2 regions of the Bacteroides coprosuis genome follow, and region 1 is predicted to be linked to the other one. Evidence: riboswitches for the same ligand, from Rfam matches in the RefSeq annotation. Region 1 holds a riboswitch; the other holds the start of a gene.
The links. Region 1 has a riboswitch for cobalamin ahead of K8V80_RS05790 (TonB-dependent receptor). Riboswitches for the same ligand answer to the same signal wherever they lie in the genome.
Positions count from the first base shown of each region.

Region 2: it holds a riboswitch for cobalamin, as region 1 does, so the genes downstream of both, K8V80_RS02450 (TonB-dependent receptor) here and K8V80_RS05790 (TonB-dependent receptor) in region 1, are expected to answer to the same signal.

Region 1 is NZ_DYYK01000097.1:33,033-41,363, reverse strand. It holds gene K8V80_RS05795 (sirohydrochlorin cobaltochelatase) at 1-460, opposite strand, end outside; gene K8V80_RS05790 (TonB-dependent receptor) at 485-2,731, opposite strand; cobalamin riboswitch at 2,885-3,084, opposite strand; gene K8V80_RS05785 (diacylglycerol/lipid kinase family protein) at 3,942-4,835, shown strand; gene K8V80_RS05780 (sensor histidine kinase) at 4,832-6,112, opposite strand; gene K8V80_RS05775 (response regulator transcription factor) at 6,133-6,810, opposite strand; gene K8V80_RS05770 (phosphatase PAP2 family protein) at 6,989-7,684, shown strand; gene aspS (aspartate--tRNA ligase) at 7,870-8,331, shown strand, end outside.
Region 2 is NZ_DYYK01000038.1:1,563-9,893, reverse strand. It holds gene K8V80_RS02470 (cyclodeaminase/cyclohydrolase family protein) at 1-516, opposite strand, end outside; gene hutI (imidazolonepropionase) at 538-1,791, opposite strand; gene ftcD (glutamate formimidoyltransferase) at 1,795-2,697, opposite strand; gene K8V80_RS02455 (urocanate hydratase) at 2,719-4,701, opposite strand; cobalamin riboswitch at 5,446-5,644, shown strand; gene K8V80_RS02450 (TonB-dependent receptor) at 5,921-8,275, shown strand; gene K8V80_RS02445 (hypothetical protein) at 8,286-8,331, shown strand, end outside.

The DNA of each region.
Region 1 (8,331 bases):
CTCTAGCAACTTTAATATCAGGATATTTACTCATAAAGTTTTTATATACTTCAGTATCCATTAAGCTTACGTATTCACTACCAGGGATAATGTGAAGGGATTGTACCATCACCTCTTTATATCCTGCCTTTTGTATCTCTTTCAACCAAACATCAGGTTGTGCATACGCTTTGTTTATTTGAGCATATACTCTAGAGATGATAGTACGAGAGGTAAAAGACATATAAATATCAGTACCAGGGAATGCTTTTTCAAAGTCTGCAATAATAGCATCGTAAGTTTTTTGAGGTTGCTCATAAGTACTACCAAAAGAACATAGAAGTAGAGCTTTGTCGTTTTTCTTTTCTACATACACAGCTTGTCTGTCGTCTTGGTTGTCGTCGTCAGAAGAACATGAGGCAAAAATACCAGCCGTAAGGGCGAATACACCCACAAATAGGGCTTTAAATAAATGTTTCATAATACTTTGTAATTTGTTTTATTTTTAGAAGTTTTTAATCTGAAATTTAGCGGCAAGTGACACATAGAAGTTCCTACCCGGTGATGTAGTAGCTCGATTAAGTCCAAAAGGAGTACGATCTACGTAATTGAAGATATTATCAATACCTGCATTTACATCGAGTTTGAATTTCTTGTTATTAATAAATCCGTGATAGGAATTCAGTCTCCACAGTTGATGGCCTTTTGCATTTCCATGTGAAGTATAATAACGGGTAGATTGATAGCGTCCGTTAAGAGTAAGACCTAGTTTATACCCATCCCATTTTTTATCCCATTGTACTTTGAGATTTGCATTGTTTTTGGATGTTGCATCCATGTGTACATATTGCATATAGTCATCTGCCGACTCATCATCTGTTCGTTGAGCTTTAGCATCGAGGTAACTGTATCCACCTCCAATACGGAAGTTGTAGGGTAGGGTGATATCAAAAGTGAAATCCATACCATAAGTCCTTGCTTTTGCTAGGTTTACATAATGCATAGTTTCTTCTACCAATAGCATTCTGTCTTCATAAGAAGTAGTTGTGGATTGTAAAGAAATCATATCCTTTATGCGGTTGTGATATGCTGTAACACTCGCTGTAAACTTAGGTTTGTGATATTCCACATTTACCGAATAATAATTGGAGCGCTGAGGTTTTAAGTTGGAATCCCCATAATAAGCCTTAAACTTACTCATGATTGTAGCATAATAATGGTAGTAAAACTCTTTCATAGTAGGGGCTTTGAATCCATGAGAATAAGTAGCTCTGAAGTTGAAATCTCCTAGCTTGTACATCGTTGATATCTTAGGAGAAAAAGTATGTTCAAAGTCTTTATGATGTCCATATCTCATGCCTGCCGTAAGGTTTAAACGATCAGTGATATTCCATTCATCTTGAATGTAATAGTCGATAGAATAAGCAATAGCTTGGTTACCTTCCAATCGTAAAGGAGCTACCAACTTATCCCAAATGTGTTCAATACCTGTTTGTAGCGTATTCTTTTCTCCTAAATAGAAAACAGCTTTTAGATTGTTAATCCATCTGCGCTGAGAAGATTGTAATACTCTGTCGCCTTTGTAGTGGGTAATTCTATTTCCTTCATAATCGTGATAATCGGTATATTCACGAGTATGATAATCGTAGAAATAATCATTTCTATTGAATGAAGAATCAAAAGAGATCCAATGTCCTTGAGGTAATTTGTATTTACCTCCTAGGCTGTAATCTTGATTGCGATAGTAGAGGTCACTATACCTCCAATTTGGAATGCCCATAGGTCGATCTGTCCACTTTTCATAGAAGCTAATATCTCCCATAAGCTCAAGATGTTTTGTAGGGTTAAATAATAGACTTTCTCCGATGGTGTAGTTGGTAGAACGGTTTACCGTTTTGGTTACACTATTGTGAATTAGCCTATTTCTGTGCCATTCATCAGTGGTATTTTGCCAGCCGTGAGTGTGCTTGAGATTGAATGAAGAGGTAGATTTGATATATTTATTGCCGAGTACAAAGTTGTTACTTTGGCGAATATCCTCGTGTTCCCCCATACGGGTACTGTTGGAGATACTCAATTCTTCCTTGTTTCGTTTGGTAATAAAATTGATTACCCCACCGATAGCATCTGAACCATAGAGAGAAGAAGCTGCTCCTTTCACAATTTCAATACGCTGAATATTCTCCATATTGATGCGACTTAAATCATTTTGACCACCTACGCTAGTGTTCATACGTTTACCGTCGATCAGTACTAAGACATAATCATTCTTGAGCCCATTAATATGAATACCACTTCCCATCTCACTCGGTGTAAAAGCTAGAGAAGAGGATAATCCACTTAATACATCCTCAATATCTCTACCTGAAAACTCTTTGAGGGCTTTTCCCGATATCACTTCCGTTTGTACGGGGGCATCTTTGAGGTAATGCTCTGTGCCAGTACCCGTAACAACGATTTCGTTGAGGGCATAAGACTCCGTAGTAAGCTCAAAGTTGAGCTTAACGGGAGCATTATTTATTACAAATTCTTTTTCTTGAGGTTTATAGCCTATAAATGAGGCTACTATAGTATATGTGTTTGGCGGCAATTTGCTAATGGTAAAGTTGCCATTGGCATCAACAAGGGCTCCCTTGCCAGTTTGAGGAATATAAACCTTTGCTCCAGCAATAGGTTCCCCTGTTGATTGGTCACTAACCTTGCCTGCGACATTAAAACTCTGCGCTAAAATGGTTTGGACACAAAATATCATGCTCACAAATGTGAGTATTCGTGTATATAACATCTCTGTTTTATATTAGTTATTCGTAATATAAAAACATCGAGTTTCCCTTATGGACGATAAAAATATGAATACATTTATGTAATGTACATCAACTTCAGTTCCTGGAAGCTTGGTGTTTTATTTGTTTTGTTGTACTTGGCAGGTCTTCTGGCTTACCTCTGGTTAAATAAACTTCCCATGCTTTTACACACAGTGTTTCTTAGATGATTTAACCCACGTAATTGAGGTATTACAGCTGCAGGAACAGCTCCAGATTTTCACTGGATTCCCTTGCACCGAGACATTGAAAGTATCTCGATTACCAAATCATCACAAAGATAAATATTAATCTTTATTTACAAATAGAAATAGATTTTATTTTTAGAATAAGATTAAGAATGTAGGTGTTATGGAATAAATAGGCGGGTTGGTATAATTACACAGCTTATTTCAATAATAAAATGAAGTCCTTTTACTGAGGAAATAATGTTTTGATACTTTAATTTAGAAAAAATAGAGTTGGCTGGGGTGAAAAAGAAAAAGTCCACCTCCCCTGAAAAGTAAGAAGGAAGTGGACTCATGTGTTACTTGCACTCATTGATTAGTAACATCTTAGACTTTGTAAACTCATCGCATCATCAGGTCGATAGGTCACATTGATTATAATTGATTTCATAACTGGGTCTATGTAGCCTGTTTCAAGATCTCTCTTCATAAGAAACACAATAAAATAAATGGGGATATAAAAAGTAAGCTAGATGCTTTTATTAGGAATTTTGTTTTTGGAATAGATACCACGACTTCTCAAAGAAGCTGGGGTGCTTTGGGATGTAGTATTAAATCTACTATATCTAGTTATTCTTTTCATAGTATGCGTTTATGTGTCTTTTGGTCTTGTAAAGGACGTCTAAAATATGTAATATATTCAGAATTAACAAGAGATTTCTTTAAAATATTTTCGTGGATCATCTGTACTACAAATACTTAAGTGGTAGTGAGATTTGTAAACGTAGTTTTAGGTTGCATTTGAAGAATAAATGGGTATTATTTCATTAAATAGCTCTATAAAATAAGGCGACTGACTCTTTTGGGGCTAAATTTTGTTTCATTTGCTTGACCTGATAATGTTTAAATAGCTTTATCTTTGTAGCATAGTAAATGAAAGACATTCAAACGGAACAATGACGACAAGCTCACTATGAAGAAAATTACGTTTATAATTAATCCCATATCGGGAACTGGAAAGAAAGACCAGATCCCTAAATTGATAGATCAAATACTAGATCCTCAAAAAGCAAAATACGAAATCATCTATACAGAATATGCCGGTCATGCCAAAGAAATTTCAGCAAAAAAGGCCTCTGAAGGGGTTGATGTGGTAGTAGCTGTGGGAGGAGATGGCACAGTGAATGAAGTGGCTAGCTCACTAGTACACACCCATACGGCTTTGGGTATTTTGCCCTGTGGCTCTGGCAATGGTCTGGCTAGGCATCTGGGTGTTCCTTTAAGACAAGCAGAAGCTATAGCACTCTTGCAAAACGGAGATGAACATATCATTGATTACGGAAAAATAAATAAAGAGAGATTGTTTTTCTGTTCGTGTGGGGTAGGTTTTGATGCCTTAGTCAGTTGGAAGTTTGCTCAGGCCTCTACGAGAGGGCTACTTACTTATTGCCAGATAGCTATCAAAGAGAATTTTTCTTACAAAGCAGAGACGTATAAACTGACTGCCGATACGGGAGAAAGGCTGGAAGATAAAGCTTTCGTTATTGCTTTTGGTAATGCAGCTCAGTATGGCAATGATGCATTCATTGCTCCACATGCTTCTATACAAGATGGTGTTTTAGATGTTACCTTAATTAAGCCGATTAGCTTGTATGATACACCTATTCTTTCTTATCAACTTTTTGCAGGAACAATAGATAAGAATAAAAAGACAAGAACATTAAAATGCCGTGAAGTTACGCTTGAAAGAGAAAAAGAAGGTCCGATGCATTATGATGGCGAACCCTTTATGGCTCCTAAAGATTTAACGATTGAAATCATTAAAGGAGGATTAAAAGTAATTACTCATCCTAAAAAGAAAATCTAACTCTTTTGTGGTGTAAAATCAACAACAAAATTATGAAATCCATTGTCGTACCGATAGTGGATTTCCCATTTATGAAACTTACATATTAAATCTACTATCGCTAGTCCTAGTCCAGAGCCCGTATTGTCCACACTCTTCCTTACGAAGCGTCTGAAAATAATATTTTCATCTAGTTCTTCTGTCTTGCTGGTATTTGCTACTTGTAGAGTGTTGCCTTGAAGTACAATCTTAAGTTCGCCACCTTTATAGTTATAATGAATACCATTGGATATTAGGTTGGTTATTAACACTTGTACTAATGAGGAATTAGCTTGAATACTATTATCTCCTTTAATATCTAGAGATAAAGAGACTTGCTCTGCATTGGCTATTTCATTAAAAAGCTCTGTCATATTCTCCATTAAAAGAGCTAAATCGACCTCTTCTAATTCTGAATACTGACAATTTTCAATTTTTGCTAATAAAAGTAGGTTTTTGTTCAGTCTTCTGGTTTGTGCAGATACTGTATATAAGGATTGAATGATTTCATTTTGTGCAGGAGTCAAATCTGGATCTTGCACAAGTAAATCTAGTTGAGATTGAATGATAGCTAGTGGCGTTTGTAACTCATGAGAAGCATTCTCTATAAACTGCTTCTGCTGGTCATAGCTTTTTAGAGTCTTTACCATCAATTCCTGAAGGTTATCATTTAGCCATTTAAACTCTCTCGTAGTAGTAGCTTTAAATTTAGGAATATTGTCGCTAAGCAAACTAAATTTGTTCATCGCTCTAAGGGTATCATAAAAAGGTCTCCATAACCTTTTCATAACAAAGCGGTGTGCCAAGGTTTGTGCAATAATTAAAAAGATAAAGACAAGAGAAATCTGATAAGCGATTGTTCTCCCTAAATCTGCTTTATCTATCATCGGTGTGCGCGACATCAATAAATGTGGAACCCCTTCTATATCCACAGGAGTGTATAAAACACGATATTCTAGAATGTGTCCAGAAGCCTCGCTGTAGTAACTCTTCTGAATAGGTTTACCTATAACTGTAGATTCTATAAATGGAAGAACTTGTAAGTCCGGGTTGAGTTTATTCCATGCAGAAAGTTGGTTATGAGGAATAATAGGTAGTTGCTGGGTAATAAACTGCCTTGAGCGATATTCTATAACCTCATCTAAATCTCCCCTATAAAATACCACCATGATATAATAGAATAGGGGGCTGCCTAGTAAAAGTACGAGTGCAGTAGATATAAGAAACTGGAAGAAACTCTTTAACCGTAGGCTACGCATAAGTTATTCTCTTTAAATAGTTATTCTGCCCATTGATATCCTGTACCATAGACAGTGCGAATAGAAGAATCTACATTGTGTTGGGCTAATTTTGCTTTTAAATTTTTGATATGGGTATATATAAAGTTATGACTATTAAACATATCTGCCATATCTCCCGAGAGATGTTCGGCTATAGCATTCTTTGAAATAACTCTGTTTTTATTAGCGATAAGGAAGAGAAGTAAATTGTACTCTGTTTTAGTGAGGTTAAGTGATTCACCATTTACTTTGGCTGTTTTTCCCAATAAGTCTATCACTATACCATTAGATTCCAAAGTATTGGTAGAAGTAGTACCTAGTCTTCGTCTTAAAAGGGCATAGATACGTACACTAAGTTCTGGTAAAGAGAAAGGTTTTGCCAAATAATCATCTGCCCCTGTCATAAGTCCTCTTATTTTATCATCCAAGGCTCCTCTAGCTGATATGATAATGACTCCACTGTCAATCTTGTTATTTCTAATTTCTTCGAGCAGGTGCATACCATCACCATCGGGTAAGTTTAAATCCAACAAAATACAACTATAAGAGTAAAGGCTTATCTTTTCTAAGCCTTCCTCATAAGTGAAAGCCTGCTCACACCGATAGTTGTTTGCAGTAAGATAACGCATCATGTTATCTGAAAGTGTCTTTTCATCTTCAATAATCAATATTTTCATACTAGTAGAATGTTGTTTTTTCTTAAATGTGGAATGTATAAACACAAAGTTACAAACGATTTAACCTAAATCACACTTTATGGTGTAAATTTAACAAAAACGTCATAGGTTCATCTAAATTTCCACAGAATTGCTAACTATGTTTGTGACATAGAAATGCAATACTATTGACGAAACTATGACAATACTTGAAAACGTACTCCTCTGGGAGAGAGATCTTTTCTTAAAACTAAACGGAAGTTCTTCCTCTTTGCTAGACGCTATGATGTGGCTTTTTTCAGGCTCCATTATGTGGATACCCATTGCTGTGTTTTTTATTTTTACTATTGCTTACAAAAAGAAATGGACGGAGTGGTTACCTATACTTTTAGCTATAAGTTTGGTGGTGTTATTCTGTGATACATTCTCTTCAGGTATTTGTAAACCATTTTTTATGCGTTTACGTCCTACGCATCATCCTTTATTTATGGATGAAGTGCAAACCTTATTTGGTTACCGAGGAGCAAAATACGGATTTATATCAGGTCATGCAACCAATTTCTTTGGTTTTGCCATGTTGACGGCTCATATCTTTAAAAATAGAATTTACACGATCATTATTTTTATTTGGGCGTTTTTTGTAGCCTATTCAAGAGTATATTTAGGTGTACATTTTATTTCAGATGTACTAGCTGGTGCTCTGGCTGGTATGGCAATCGGATATGCTACATATAGATTGTATAAGACATTTTTGGTGCATTGCCCTCGTCAATTGGCTCAGCCCGTATCCGATTCACGATTAGCAGGAAGAAATATAGCTTTTGTACTTCTGCTCAATACGCTCCTATTTTCTATTTTTAGTCAAGACATTGTAGGAGCTCTAGAACACAACTAAAATTTTTGATTAGATAAATTGTTTTGAAAAGTACCCATTGATCATTTGTATCGTGTGGTACTTTTTTTATATCCTCCTCTGTAAGTATCTTTGTAAACTTAATGTAGTTCTTTTTGAGTATAGTTCTATTATTTTTGTATTTTTGCTATCAATTAAAATATCAAATGGCTAAATACTAAATAAAGATGTTTAGAACACATACCTGCGGAGAGTTGAGAATCTCCGATATAGAAAAAGTGGTTACTTTATCTGGCTGGGTGCAACGCAGTCGTAAAATGGGAGGGATGACTTTCATTGACGTGCGCGACCGTTACGGAATTACTCAGCTTGTCTTCAATGAAGCTAGTGACAAAGAGCTTTGTGATCGTGCCAATAAACTAGGACGTGAATTTGTTATTCAAGTTGTAGGAAAAGTAAGCGAACGCTCCAGCAAAAACGATAAAATAGCTACTGGTGAAATAGAAATATTAGTAGAAAAACTAGATGTACTAAACACTTCTGCTACTCCTCCTTTTACTATTGAAGAAAAGACAGACGGTGGCGACGATTTACGTATGAAGTACCGTTATCTAGACTTACGTCGTCCAAACGTGCGTAAGAACCTAGAATTACGTCATAAAATGACAATGGAAGTTCGCCGTTATTTA
Region 2 (8,331 bases), on a different contig from region 1:
TAGATTGATGCGCACATTTAAAGCAGCACCCAAAACAGCATTACGGGCAGACATCATAGCGATACATCCATCTGTAACTGCATTTTGATTACCAAATTTGACAACAGTTTCAATCATATCCATTATTTCAAGAGCCTTCTTAGCTACTTCCAATGGAACTTCTGCTGCATATAAGGTACCTTCCTGGATTGCCTGACTTCTTTTTGCTTTTTCTTCGTCTGTTTCTTTAGGCATCTTAAAGCAATTGAATACTTTATGATACGCATCAGAATCCTTATCAATCAGAGTAAGAAATTCTTGTTGGTAAGCTTTCATACATTTAATGGTATCTTCCATGATATCATTGTATTCTGCATACTTTTTCTTACCTACAGTAAGGCCACCAACCATAGCGGCTAAAGAAGAAGCTACTGCTCCATAAAAAGCAGAAACACTACCTCCTCCTGGCACAGGATCATTCCCTGCCACTTTATCTAAAAATCCTTTGACGGTTAAGTCTACAAGTTTGTTTTCCATAGTATGTGAGATTCTAAAGTATTAGTTTTGAGGTATTATCTTACCTCCTTTTATCGTAGTTTGTACAGTGTTCATTCCTATATAGTAAGGCAGTACATAGTAATCATCGCTCATAAGCACAATTAAATCTCCTGCTTTACCTTTTTCTATACTTCCTATTTTATCTGCTCTATCAATGGCTGCCGCTCCATTTAGAGTCAATGCAGTAATGGTTTCCTCTATGCTTAGTTTCATGTAGATACATGATAAAGCAATAGTTAAAGGAATAGAGCCAGAGAAGCAGCTTCCTGGATTTAAATCTGTAGCCAAGGCTACTGCACATCCGCTATCAATCATTTCACGACCTCTAGCAAACTCTTCTTTCAAAGCAAAAGCAGTAAGTGGCAATAGTGTCGCAACCACATTTTTATCTGCCATATCTTTGATTCCTTGATCTGAAGCATGGAGAAGATGATCTGCAGAGAAAGCACCTAACTCGGCAGCCAGTTCGGCACCACCAAGAGATACAATTTCATCTGCATGAAGTTTGAGTTTGAAGCCCAAAGCCTTTGCAGCACTCAATATCTGTCGAGATTCCTCAATAGAGAAAACTCCTTTTTCACAAAAGACATCTACAAACTCAGCTAAGTTCTTCTCTTTGACAACGGGAAGGACTTCTTTATTCATAAACTCGATGTACTCTTGCGTTTTTCCTGCATATTCAACAGGCAAGGCATGTGCTCCAAGGAAGGTCGTGATGATATCTACAAAGACATCTGGATCTTCATTTAACTCATGCATTACTTGCAGTTGAAGGAGTTCGGTGTCTTTGTCTAAGCCATAACCACTCTTACCTTCTACTGTGGTGACTCCCATCTCTGTCATTCTATCTAAGAAGATTTTACTCTTATTCTTTAAATCTTCAAAAGAGCAAGTTCGGGTTGCACGAACAGTGTTCATTATCCCCCCACCCTTATTCATGATAGACATATAGCTTTCACCCTTCAATCTCCAAGAGAATTCTTCTGAGCGTTCTCCCCCAAAGACAAAGTGAGTATGAGAATCGACAAAGCCTGGCAATACGCATTTTCCTTTTACATCTAAAACCTGAAAATCTTTTTTGCTTTCGGCTTGCTTGTAATCGGCTTCTGTTCCTACATAAGTTATTATACCATCTGTTATTTCTATTACACCATTGGATATTGATTCCAATTGAGACATCTGCTCTCCTTTTAGAGCAGATCTTCCTTTTGGGGTAACAATATGTGCATGACGTATTATTAAGTTTTCTTTCATAGCTTATTCCATTATTCTTGATTCAAGAACTTGGTCCATGCTGAAGTTTTCTATGCCTAAATAGTATTCTGCTGTATCTATCAATGCAGCCATTGGAATTAAACCAATTACTTCACTTCCCACAATAGATACTCCATAGCGGCGAGCTTCAATACGAATCAGTTCAAATACTCTATAAATAGCTGTGCGTGTATAATCGGTCAAGTTCATCGAAACTTGAGTAATATGGCGTTCGTGTAATTCTACTCCCATTGCTTTAACAAAACGAAGTCCACCATTAATATGTCTGATGTTCTTACCAATCTGAGTAGCAATTTCCAAATCAGAAGTATTCAAGTTCACATTGAAAGCAACTAGAGGCATACGAGCACCTACTGCTACTGTTCCTGCTGTAGGGTGACGTTCTGCTGGACCAAAATCAGGATGCCACTCGGGTTCTTTGATCTTCTCTGCCATACCTTCAAACTGACCTTTTCTTACTTTAGCCAGATTTTCACGGTGTGGAGCAGAAGCAGATTTTTCATACAAGAAAACAGGGAACTTCAACTCTTCTCCTAGAATCTTTCCTACCGCTTTTGACATTTCAATAGCCTCATCCATATCTACATTTTTGATAGGGATAAATGGAATTACATCTACTGCTCCCATTCTAGGGTGCTGACCTTCATGTTTGTTTAAATCGATCAACTCGATAGCTAGTTTAGCTGCTTCAACCACAGCCTTTTTAAGAGCCTCGGGCTCGCCCACCACAGTAACTACTGTACGGTTATGATCTTGATCACTACTATAATCTAGCAGTTTAACTCCTTCTTTTCCACGGAAAGCAGAAACTATTTTTTCTACTTTATCTAAATCTCTTCCTTCACTAAAGTTTGGAACGCATTCAACTATTTTTGTCCAGGTCATAATTCTGATTTTAATATATTATTATTTGATAAGATCTTTGATTAACTCATCGTCTGCTACATAAGGCATGGTGATGTGGTAGTAATCACTGTGGGTTTGATTAAACTCTTCGCTTGTTTCAATAGCGTGTTCGTTACGTGCCCATGAACGACGAGCTACACCTCCCATAACGTCCCAAATCATAGCCGATTTTAGGATTTCATCTACACGGCGACTTCCATCGCATACCATACCAAAACCTCCGTTAACAGACTTTCCGATACCTACTCCACCACCATTGTGAAGGGCTACTAAACTCATACCTCGAGCACAGTTACCGGCAAAGCATTGTACAGCCATATCAGCCATCACATTACTTCCGTCTTTGATATTTGATGTTTCTCTAAATGGAGAATCGGTACCACTTACGTCGTGATGATCTCTACCTAACATGATAGGTCCAACTTCACCATTACGTACCATTTCATTAAACTTCAATGCAATATTCATTCTACCTAAAGCATCTTGATAAAGAATACGGGCTTGAGTACCTACAACTAATTGATTCTTTTCTGCATCTCTAATCCAGATATAGTTATCCATATCCTGTCCTCTTCTATCTTTGTCGATGCAAGCCATAGCCGCCTCATCCGTTTTATGAAGGTCTTCTTTCTTTCCACTTAGGCATACCCAACGGAATGGACCATATCCATAATCAAATAGTTTAGGACCCATAATATCTTCTACATAACTAGGCCAGATAAATCCATCTTTTTCATCTATTCCATTCTTGGAGATTTCTTTTACGCCAGCATCATAAATAGCTTTCATAAAAGAGTTTCCATAATCGAAGAAGTAGGTTCCTTTGGCTACTAACTTCTCAATTACATGGAAGTGACGAACCAATGTTTCATCTACCAACTGATTGAATTTCTTAGGATTTTCTTCTAATAAGCGAGTTCTCTCTTCAAAGCTAATGCCCACAGGACAGTAACCTCCCTCATACACAGCATGACAAGAAGTTTGGTCTGATAAAAGTTCGATATGAATATTGTTTTCTACAGCATATTCGAGCAAGTCTACAATATTACCATGATAAGCTATAGAGCTAGCTTCTTTCTTAGCCATAGATTCTTGGGCTAAACGGAAAGCTTCTGGAATTTCTTCGGCAATATGGCTTACCCAACCTTGATCATAACGAGTTTGTATTCGAGAAGAGTCAACTTCAGCAATAATGGCTGTAGCACCTGATATTTCTGCTGCTTTGGGTTGAGCTCCACTCATACCTCCTAGTCCAGAAGAGACAAATAAGTGTCCTCTCAAATCTCCATCCTCGGGTACACCTAGTTTCATTCTACCCGCATTTAGCAATGTATTAAATGTTCCGTGAACAATTCCTTGAGGTCCGATATACATCCATCCACCAGCAGTCATCTGACCATAATTGGCTACACCCATTTGTGCAGCAATGTGCCAATCGTGCTGATTATCAAACATACCAATCATCATTGAGTTGGTAAGGATTACTCTTGGAGCCTCTGGTTTCGATTTAAATAAGCCTAGAGGATGTCCAGATTCTAATACAAGTGTCTGATCTTCGGTTAGTACTTCAAGATATTGTTTTATTAGTTGGTATTGCATCCAGTTTTGGCATACCTGACCCGTTTCACCGTAGGTTACCAATTCATAAGGATATAGAGCCACATCGAAGCAAAGATTATTATCAATCATGACTTGAAAGGCTTTTCCTTCTACACATTTACCTTTATATTCATCAATCGATTTAGCCTTTAAATCTCCTTGAGGTCTGTATCGGTATCCATAAATTCTACCATGAGTATGAAGCTCTTCTAAGAATTCAGGAGCTAACTCTTTATGTAAGTTTTTAGGAATATAGCGTAATGCATTTTTTAACGCTATTTCTGTCTGTGCTTTTGTAAGCGTGTATCCCCTATTGGGAGCACGTCTTATACCCTCAACAAAACTAGGGTATTTAGGTAGTTCGGTTGATAGTGATATATTCATAATATTCGAATTTAAGTGTTGTAGGAAAGATATAAACTTTTTAACAGAAAAAGTAGTAATCCGATTAAAAAAGTTATAATTATTCAACTGATATAGAATGACTTAAACAAGCTTTTTAGCTGCATATAAAAACGAATTGTCAGCAGAAATAAAGAAGAAGTAACTTTAAACTCATATTTAAATTAAATTTCTATTGATATGATATTATAATCGCTTCAATTCTTTCTCTAAACTTTTTTTAAACAAGAAGAATATAGGCAAGAGAAGGAAAAGCTTAGCTTATAATTCACCCCTAAAACGAGTATCCATAAGAACCTCTTTAGTTCTTGATACAATGAATACTTTTCTTCTCTATTCTCTGTTACACTTCACAACAAAATACTACTTACTATATATTATAATAAGGTCTTAAAGCTTTTATATCTAATCGAACCCCATAAGACTTCTCTTCCAATGCGAAATTTAAAGAGAAGTCTCATTTTATTTTTGTTTGAATATCTTCCTCAATATTAAAAAAAATGACAGTAATTCGTCCTTTTCTTCTATCATTTAATTACTCTCTATCTCTCGTAATTTAAAGTCCAACAACTTCCCTAAGTTCTTCATTTATAACAAATAAACATCACTATTTGTAAAATATACTTAAAAATAAAGACTTTGTTAAAATAACACATAATCACTATTCATTAATAATCAATCTATTAAGAAATATTCTATTTTTATTTGTAAATAAACATTAATATCTATCTTTGTAATCGTTTTGGTAATCGGATACAATTTCAAATCTCCGATGTAAGGGAATCCAGTGAGATACTGGAGCTGTACCTGCAGCTGTAAATCCTCATTATGTTAGTTGAATTGCCGCAACACTGTGTAAAAATAAACATGGGAAGTTTTTCAACTAGAGGAAAGCCAGAAGACCTGCCAGATAATTAAGAAAACACCAAGCTTCCAGGATTTGAAGTCAATGTGCATTACACAAATAATGTATTCCTACTTTATTCTCCACTGAGGAAACTCGATGTTTTTATATTAGATCAATTATTAATATAAAACAGAGATGCTCAACTTATTTACGCCCTCATTATTTCGATTATCGAAGTTTTACCTTTTATGTATATCAAGCTATTTATTAGTTGATAGGCACAAACCCTTAATAGACTGAACTCAAAATTACAAACATTCCTCCATACGTAATCCATAAAACAATCAACTACGAATGAAATACGTTCTACTCTTTTTATCCTTTTTCTTCACTATTCCTGCTTTCTCTCAAAGTAATTATACGATTTCGGGACAAGTAAAAGACACCAAAGGCAACCCTATTTCTCAAGCTCTTATCGTGGATAGTAAAAAGAATAAAGGTACTTATACTAACGATAAAGGATATTATCAGATTGATCTACAAGTTGGTAAAAACACTCTTACTGCCACTTGCTTTGGCTATAAAGATGCCTCTATAACTCTTCAGGTAAGTAGAAATGAGGTAGTAAACTTTCAATTGAAGGAGCAACCTCTCCTACTCCAAGATGTACAAGTTTATGGGAAGTCGAAGAGCCTGCAAACCCGTGAAGGAGTTTTTGCCGTGAATGCTCTTGATGTGAAACCCATCATCAGCAACCTGAATAATCTCAACACTTTAGTGGGAAGAAGTTCGGGTATTAAAGTACGTGAAGATGGGGGTGTAGGTGCCAATTTTGATTTAACTATCAATGGTTTATCGGGCAATGCCATACGCTATTTTATTGATGGTGTGCCTCTTTCATCTATGGGAAGTGGCATCAATTTATCCAATTTACCAATCAACATTGTAGATCGTATTGAAGTTTATAAGGGTTCTGTACCTGTTGAACTAGGTTCTGATGCTCTAGGTGGAGCAATCAATATCATCACCAAAAATGATATACAAGATTACTTAGATGTTTCCTATGGGATAGGTTCATTTGATACGCACAAAGCCGACTTGAGTGGACAATATACTCTTGCTAAAACAGGTATTATCATAAAGCCAACTCTAGGACTCAACTTTTCCAAGAACAACTATAAGATGAAGAATGTAGAAGTATGGAACAAAGAAGAACAAGAATTTCAAGAAATAGATACGAAGCGTTTTCACGACAAATACTTCTCTGCCTTTGGAAAGGTTGAAGTTGGGGTTACTCGCAAAAGATGGGCAGATAGTTTCTTCATTTCTGCTTCAGCCTCATCTATCAATAAGCAACTCCAAACGGGTTCGGTACAAACATTTGTTTACGGTAAAGCAAAGAGAGAGAATGAGGCTTACACCCTTGCTGCTCATTATAAAAAACAAAACTTTATTGTTCGCAAATTAGCAGCAGATCTCACTCTATCGCACTCGTGGGATAAATCTATGGTAGTAGATACTGCCTACAGAAAATACAGTTGGGATGGTAGTTACCAAGAGAGTTCAAGAAATGAAATATTAGGAAGAAGAAAGTCTATCCGACATATCAAACGACCCAAAACTCATCTCCGTTCCAACTTTAATTACAAGTTGAACCCTAGTCATAATCTAAACTTAAATTATCTCTTAAACCGAACAAGTAACGACAGATATGATGAGCTAGATGAAGAGTTTGAACCCTCAAAGGATAAGTTAACAAAACACATTATAGGGCTATCCTATCAACAGAATTTCTGGAAAGAGAAGTTATCTAATACCTTTTTCGCAAAGAATTATATCAACCACCTATCAATAGGGCAAACTGATTTGTCGTGGATTACAGGTTCTAAAGATGTTCCACAATCTTCTACAACCAACAACTGGGGTTATGGACTAGCTAGCCGATTGAATATCTTTCAAGCCTTGGCCATCAAGGCTTCTTATGAGCATAGTGTACGCCTTCCTCTTTCCAGAGAATATCTGGGTAATGGAACAACAATCTATCCCAATTTCAGTCTAAAGCCTGAAAACAGTAATAATATAAATTTCGGACTCTTTGGTTCGATAGGTTCGCCCAATGCGCATCAACTCACTTATGAAGGCAATTATTTTATTCGAGATGTAAAAGATTACATCCGACTAGTGGTAACAGATGCAGAGGGAACAAGTCAGTATAGCAACGTAAAAAATGTAAAGATTAATGGAGTTGAAGGAGAATTAAGATACGATTATGCAGATATCATACAGGTGGTATTCAATAGCACTTACGTAGATGAGAAGAACACTTCTAAGTATATGCTCAATGGCAAACCCGATATTACTTATAAGAACAGAATCCCCAATCACCCATGGCTATACAGCAATTTTGAATGCAGCTATAAGTTAAAAAACTTATTTGGCAATGCAGACAATCACTTAAAGTTGGCTTATTACTTTCAATACGTGCATTGGTTTTACCTTACGTGGGAAGGGTATGGCTCTTTGGAAAGTAAATCGACTATCCCTACACAATGTACTAGCGATCTGCAATTATCATACTCTTTCCACCAAAACAGATACAATGTATCGCTTGAGTGCAATAATATATTCGACAAATTGGTTTACGACAATTTCATGTTGCAGAAACCTGGTCGTTCTTTCTTTTGCAAATTCAGACTATTTATAAATTAAAATCAAACACATGAAAACATCAAAATTTTATGCGTATGCACTTACTTTTTTATTAT